Linked DNA regions of Terriglobus roseus. The protein of the gene in region 1 binds, or shares a complex with, the protein of each later gene. Links are inferred from orthologs where the notes say so. Each region holds a gene or a part of one and is shown on either strand. Other genes may lie near its edges. The genes, in order: dnaB and dnaG.

Region 1 (3,262 bases):
ACGTCGTCTTCAATGGAGGTGGTTTCCCAGCCCAGGATGGTGAACTGGGCGGGTTCCACCTTTGGCATCTTTGCGAGGCGGACCATGTTTGCGCCGCTGCGGAAGACGACGGCGAAGCCGTCATCGCCCACGAACGTGAGACCCAGGATGCCTTCGTAAAACGCCTTGGCACGATCACCGTCGGTGATGGGTGCGAATCCGATCAGCTTTCCATTCATGGCTGCCTCCGGTTGCTATTGCACGCTGCCGCTTACGTCGTCCGTTGGTGCGTCGAGTTCGGCTTCAAACCCGGCGCGGATCTGTTCCAGGAAGTCTTCGGCGTCCACCTGCTCGTCCTGCTGGGCGTGGGCTTCGGCGATGTGGCGTGCAAGGTCAGCCAGCAGCAGTCCCCATGCGGAGGGATCTTCCCACATACCAAAGGCGAGAGCCACGTGCTGTTCGCCATTGGCAATCCATACACGCAGGACCTCCAACGAACGGGGATCGCGCGATGCCGCGGCGGGAATGGGTAAAGAGTCTTTCTGTGACATGGGTTTCTTCCTCAGGATTCACAGTAATCCACAGTTCCAAGAGGCAATCCACAGGCTGTGTGTGGATAACTGGTGCAAACGTAACTACAAAGGCAACTGAGAGCTTACATGGCTTGCTAACAGACTGTGAATAATTGAGTCCGACGGAGTTGCGACTGCTGCATAGTTTGGGCAAAAGCAGGCCTGTGGAAGAGGCTGTACTCTGAACAGGGCAGCCGCGGCAATACCTGTTTCGTAGGAGCGCGGACTGCATATTCTGTAAAGACGCAATGCTGCACCCGCTCCACGAGCGCCGGTAGTTAAGCGCAGGAGAACACACCCATGGCAACCTTCCTCCAGATCGTCGAGCGCGACGGGCTTCCCGCTTCCGTACATACGGAACGCGTGATCCTTGGCGCCATGTTGTCCGACCCGGTTGCCGTTGTGGATGCCACGGCGAAGCTGATTGCGGACGACTTTTCGCTGGACTCGCACAAACGCATTTATGGCTGCATGCAGGAACTGTCAGACATGGGCCATGCCATCGACTTTGTGACGGTGGCCGAAGTGTTGATCCGTCGCAAGGAATTGGAGGCGATTGGCGGGCGTCCGTATCTGATCTCGCTGACGGAAGATTTGCCGCGCCACCTGGCGATTGAAAACTATGTGCAGGTGGTGAAGGACAAGTCGATCCTGCGCAAGCTGATGCAGGTGTGCGAGATGGGTTTGAATCGCGCCGCCGATCAGAGCGAAGTGTCGCTGGATGTGTTGGGCGATGTGGAGAACCGGCTGATGGAGATCAGCGAAAGCGCCATCAAGCGCGGGTTCTCTGATATTGGGCAGATTGTTACGGAGAGCTTTGGTTCCATTGACCAGCTTTACGAACAGGGCCGCGAGATCACCGGCCTGGAGACGCATTACACCGAGTTCGATCGCATGACGAGCGGCTTGCAGAAGGCCGATCTGATGATCATCGCGGCGCGTCCTTCCATGGGCAAGACGGCGTGGGCCATCAACATTGCGCAGAACTGCAGTGTGCGCGATCAGAAGGTGGTTGCGGTCTTCTCGCTGGAAATGTCGAAGGAGTCGTTGCTGCGCCGTATGTTGGCCAGCGAGGCGCTGGTGAACAGCCGCAAGATTCAGACAGGCTTTTTGCCGCGTGAGGACAAGCAGAAACTCATCAATGCGCTGGATCGGCTGATGAGTTCGAAGATGTTCATTGACGATACGCCGGGCATTACGCTGACGGAGATGCGCGCGAAGGTGCGTCGTTTGAAGCAGCAGGAGGGTTCGCTGGACCTGATCTTGATCGACTACCTGCAGCTGATGACGATTGCGGCGAGTGGCCCTGGCGGACGCAAGCCGGAAAACCGTACGCAGGAAGTGTCACAGATTTCGCGTGGTTTGAAGGCGCTGGCCAAGGAAATGAATGTGCCGGTGATTGCGCTGTCGCAGTTGTCACGTGGAAGCGAACAGCGACAGGGCGATAAGAAACCGCTGCTTTCGGATCTTCGTGAATCGGGTTCGATCGAGCAGGACGCGGACGTGGTGTGCTTCATCCATCGCGAGGAGTACTACGACCGCGAAAACGAGGATGTGAAGGGGCAGGCGGAGATCATCATCGCCAAGCAACGTAACGGCCCTACGGGTTCGGTGAAGATGGCGTATCTATCGGATTACACGCGCTTTGAGAATCTTGCACCGAGTGGTGGCGGCGGCGGGGATTACTAGTACTTCGTGCGGTTCTCGACGCTCCGGCGTGGTTCGGGCTTCGCGCGAATAAATTCAGTTAGATGAGTGCCCCGGCCAACCAAAAAGTGGCGGGCTGGTATCCTATTAAGGATCGTAGGATTCGATCTGGTCATTTTGCGTGTTTCTGGTTCCACCGTCACCGCATTACCTCCACATTGCGTTCGTCGGTACATTCAGCTTTACAAGGAACAGAACATGGAACAGGGCACAGTTAAGTGGTTCAACGATGCAAAGGGTTTTGGATTTATCAGCCGTGCAAACGGTGGTGGTGATGTATTCGTTCACCACACCGCAGTGCAGTCCTCGGGCTTCCGTTCGCTGGCAGAAGGCCAGACGGTTGAGTTCGAAGTGACCAAGGGACCGAAGGGTCTGCAGGCTGAGAACGTTCGCCCTCTGTAAGCGAAGGTTTCAGTAACAAGAAGGGGATGGCCTTAGGCCATCCCCTTTCTTCTTGCTTGCTACGGAGTTATGCGAGTTGCTGCTTCCACTGCGCGATGCGCTCGATGGCGAGGCTAATGTCCTTGTCGCGCTGTTCTGCGTTGGGTTCTTCGCGTTCGATGATGAGCGGGCCGGTAAAGCCGATCTTCTTCAGCAGAGCGATGAAAGCGGGGAAGTCCACTTCACCTTCGCCCAGCGCGACTTCATGGCCGAGCTCACCCAGTGCTTTTGGCGATGTGCCGTCTTTGCAGTGCACTGAGAGTACATGCTTCTGCAGCAAGTCGAGCGCAACGATGGGATCGCCGATGCCGTAGAGGGTGATGTTGGCGGGATCGAAGTTCACACGCAGGTTTGGCTTCTTCACCTCTGCGAGGAATTGCAGCAGCGTGTAGGCGCTTTCCTGTCCTGTTTCCAGAGTGAAGCTCTGACCGTTGGCGGCGCATGCATCGCAGAGTTCGCGTGCAATGCCAACGAGTTCGGTGAAGATGGGCGATGCGGGTTCTTCGGGGATGAAACCGATGTGGCATGACAGCGAGGTGATGCCAAGAGCCGCAGCGAAGTTC
Region 2 (3,212 bases), 660 kb from region 1 along the record:
TTTTCGACAAGGAGTTACCCGGATTCGGTGAGTTATTCCGCATGCTCTCCTATCAAAAGATAGGAACGGCGGCGATGTTATCGCGTGCTCTGGGAGGAGTTAGTGGCGGTAAATTGTTGTTCGCTCTTCCCGGCTCAACCAACGCCGTACTTCAGGCATGGGATGAGATACTTGTCCACCAGTTTGATCGTCGCACACGCCCCGGAAATCTTGTGGCACTGATGCCTCGCCTGAAGGAGAAGTAAGGTATGCCTACGCGCATCGTCGATACCAGCAACGCAGAACATTACACATGGGGCATCGACTGCGATGGATGGCATCTGGTCAAAGGCGAAGAACTCAGCGTGATCGAAGAACGCATGCCTCCGGGACGCAGCGAGGAGCGGCACTCCCACACGAAGTCACGGCAGTTTTTCTTTGTTCTCGAAGGCGAGCTGACGATGGAAGTAGAGCACCATGACTTCGTCATCAGAGCCGGCAAAGGGGTGGAAGTCCATCCCGGCCAGGCGCATCAAGCCATCAACCGCAGCCAGGCCGATGTACGCATGCTCGTCATCAGCCAGCCGCCCAGCCATGGCGACCGCACGCCAGCGTAACCTGTAAGCAGCAGTGGCCGACGACTTCAAAGAACAGGTAAAAACCGCCACCGACATCGTCAAGGTGATCGGTGAATACGTGCGCCTGCGAAAAAGCGGCGCGCAGAACTTCAGCGGCCTTTGCCCCTTTCATCAGGAGAAGTCACCGTCATTCAGCGTGAATGCGGCGCATGGATACTTTTACTGTTTCGGCTGTCATGCCAAAGGCGACGTGTTCACCTTTGTGCAGAAGATTGAGAACATCTCGTTTCCTGAAGCTGTTCGCACCGTTGCGCAGAAGATGGGCATTCCACTACCGAAGCGTGAATGGAACTCGCCAGAAGAGGCAGCTCAAGCTGGCTTGCGGCGACAACTCACCGATATCCACGAAGCTGCGACACAGTATTTCCAGCAGGCCCTGCAATCTACGGAAGCAGCGCGTGCGCGCGAATATCTCTCCAGCCGCGCGGTCAGTGCGGACTCCATTGCGATGTTCCGCATTGGATATGCGCCCGACGATTTCAACCACATGCGCGAAGCGCTTTCCAAGCACTTCAATGACGAGGTGATGCGCTCTAGCGGCCTGTTCTCTTCGCGCGAGCAGAGTGATGAAGGCAGACCCGTCGGTCCGCTGTATGCGCGCTTCCGCAAGCGAATCACCTTCCCCATCTGCAACGAAGCTGGCAAGACCATCGCCTTTACAGCACGCGCTCTAGACAGTGATGAAAAGAGCGGGCCTAAGTACCTGAATTCGCCCGAAACGCCGCTGTATACGAAGGGTCATGTTCTCTTCAATTTGGACAAAGCCAAAGCCGCGATTCGTTCGCAGGATTATGCGCTTCTCGTCGAAGGACAGATGGACTGCATCCGCGTGTTCACTTCCGGTTTGCAACCGGTTATTGCGACTAGCGGAACTGCATTCACAGAGCATCAGGTGCGCTTGTTGTCACGATTCACCAAGCGCGTCGTCGTCAACTTCGACCCCGATACCGCAGGCGCAAACGCTGCCGAGAAATCGTTAGCTTTGTTAACCGAAGCAGAGTTCGAGGTCCGCATCATGACGCTCGAAGGCGGCCTTGATCCGGATCGCTATGTTCTGGAAAACGGCATCGCGGCCTATGCCGAAGCATTGCGCAATGCGAAGCCGCACGCAGACTATCTGATTGATCGCGCACGCACGCTGTTCCCTCAGCGCACTGCCGAAGCCAAAGTAAAAGCGGTGAACTTCCTGTTGCCGCATGTGCGTCGTTTGCCCTCTGCGATTCAGCGCACACAGTTTGTCGATGACGCTGCACAGAAACTCGGCATCGACTCCTCCCTGATGCGGCAGGAGTTGCAACATGCCGCAACGCATCGCTTGGAAAGCGTCCGCAGCACCTCTGCGATGCAGTTGTCTGAAACAGAACGCATACTGTTGCGTGCACTGGTGCAGCCTGAGACAGATCGCGCACGCCAACGCGCCGCAAGCGAGCTCACCGCGCATCCTGAATGGCTCGATGGTCTTGCCGCAGCCGAATTGATCGAAGCGCTTGCAGGTGCTCCGCTGACAGATAACCCGCTGGAATCAGCACCGGATGATCGCAGCCGCGAGATGCTCGCACGCCTGCTGCATGAAGACGCGATCGGTGATCCCGCGATGCTCGCCAACGAAGTCGGCAACACGCTGCACACGCTGGAGCGCCGCCGCCTCGAACGCCGCAAAAGCGAACTAAAAATCCTCATCGCAGAAGCCGTACGCCGCGACGACGCCGACATGGTGACGCAGTTGCAGATGGAAGCCGTGGAAGTGAACCGCGCACTGCGCATGCTGTAACGAACAAAGCATCCCTCGTTTCTGTTCAGGAGGAAGATATGGCGATCACGCGTCGATCCTTTGCCACACGCGCACTCGCGCTTGCATCCATCCCCGGGGTAGATGCCGCACCGCGCAAACGCATTCATCGCATGGGACCAGCCACGTCCGCGGTCTATTCGCCCGCAGTGCAATGGGGCAGCCTGCTGTTTCTCTCCGGAAAAGGCTCAGGCACTGCACCCGATCCTGCGGACATTCGTAGCTGTACGAATCATGTTCTCGATGCCTTTGCAAAAGAGCTCGCCAATGCAGGCTCGTCGATGGAGAACGTATTGAAGATCACCGTCTATCTGCAACGCCCAGAGGACGTGCCTGCGATGAACGAAGTCTTTGCTCAGCACTTTCCGAAAGACCCGCCTGCACGCACCACCATCATCACACGCACACCTCATCCCACACTGGTTGAAATGGATTTGATCGCCGGCATCTGACCGCATGCGAGAGAATGAGAGACATGAGTACCGAAGAAGCAAAGTATCTTGCCATTAATCCGAACCATCCCAACGCGGGTATTTATTCGCCTGCGGTTGTCTTCGGCAATGTGGTGTATCTCTCGGCAAAGACTTCGTGGATTGCTCCAGAGCCGGACGACATCCGCGCCGCAACAGCCTATCTCCTGGATCAGGTGGAAAAAGAACTTCTCAATGCCGGTTCGTCCATGCACAAGGTGTTGAAGGTCATTGTGTACCTGCGTGACATGAACGATTACGTCGACATGAACGAGGTTTACACCGGACGTTTCGGCAAGAACGCGCCCGCACGTACCACCATTGAATCTAAGCTGC

What was found.
Region 2: the proteins of dnaB (region 1) and dnaG are in contact, whole or in part, in a crystal structure (PDB 2R6A), measured with the Geobacillus stearothermophilus proteins. The link is inferred for Terriglobus roseus from one-to-one orthologs. Residues at the interface, in WP_033016901.1 of Geobacillus stearothermophilus: Ser13, Glu15, Ala16, Gln18, Glu91, Leu92, Asp94, Ala95, Val96, Pro97, Thr98, Ala99, Ala100, Asn101, Tyr104, Tyr105, Ile108; in WP_049624496.1 of Geobacillus stearothermophilus: Lys456, Leu457, Leu458, Pro459, Ala460, Asn463, Ala464, Leu467, Leu535, Leu536, Ile537, Ala538, Gln544, Glu545, Asp548, Tyr549, His552.

Annotation. Positions count from the first base shown.
Region 1 is NZ_LT629690.1:4,136,931-4,140,192, reverse strand. Bases 104-3,045 are described here. They hold dnaB (replicative DNA helicase), read left to right. Parts: upstream 104-851; coding sequence 852-2,240; downstream 2,241-3,045. Other genes in these bases: BLT38_RS17305 (sugar phosphate isomerase/epimerase family protein), read right to left, coding at 2,728-3,045; BLT38_RS17310 (cold-shock protein), read left to right, coding at 2,457-2,660; BLT38_RS17320 (DUF5076 domain-containing protein), read right to left, coding at 234-530; BLT38_RS17325 (VOC family protein), read right to left, coding at 104-218. Also shown: more of BLT38_RS17325, read right to left, coding at 1-103; more of BLT38_RS17305, read right to left, coding at 3,046-3,262. UniProt on the Escherichia coli protein: The main replicative DNA helicase, it participates in initiation and elongation during chromosome replication. Travels ahead of the DNA replisome, separating dsDNA into templates for DNA synthesis.
Region 2 is NZ_LT629690.1:3,479,999-3,483,210, forward strand. The notes cover bases 107-2,998. They hold dnaG (DNA primase), read left to right. Parts: upstream 107-609; coding sequence 610-2,388; downstream 2,389-2,998. Other genes in these bases: BLT38_RS14615 (molybdenum cofactor synthesis domain-containing protein), read left to right, coding at 107-245; BLT38_RS14620 (cupin domain-containing protein), read left to right, coding at 249-596; BLT38_RS14630 (RidA family protein), read left to right, coding at 2,427-2,858; BLT38_RS14635 (RidA family protein), read left to right, coding at 2,882-2,998. In the rest of the region: more of BLT38_RS14615, read left to right, coding at 1-106; more of BLT38_RS14635, read left to right, coding at 2,999-3,212. UniProt on the Escherichia coli protein: RNA polymerase that catalyzes the synthesis of short RNA molecules used as primers for DNA polymerase during DNA replication.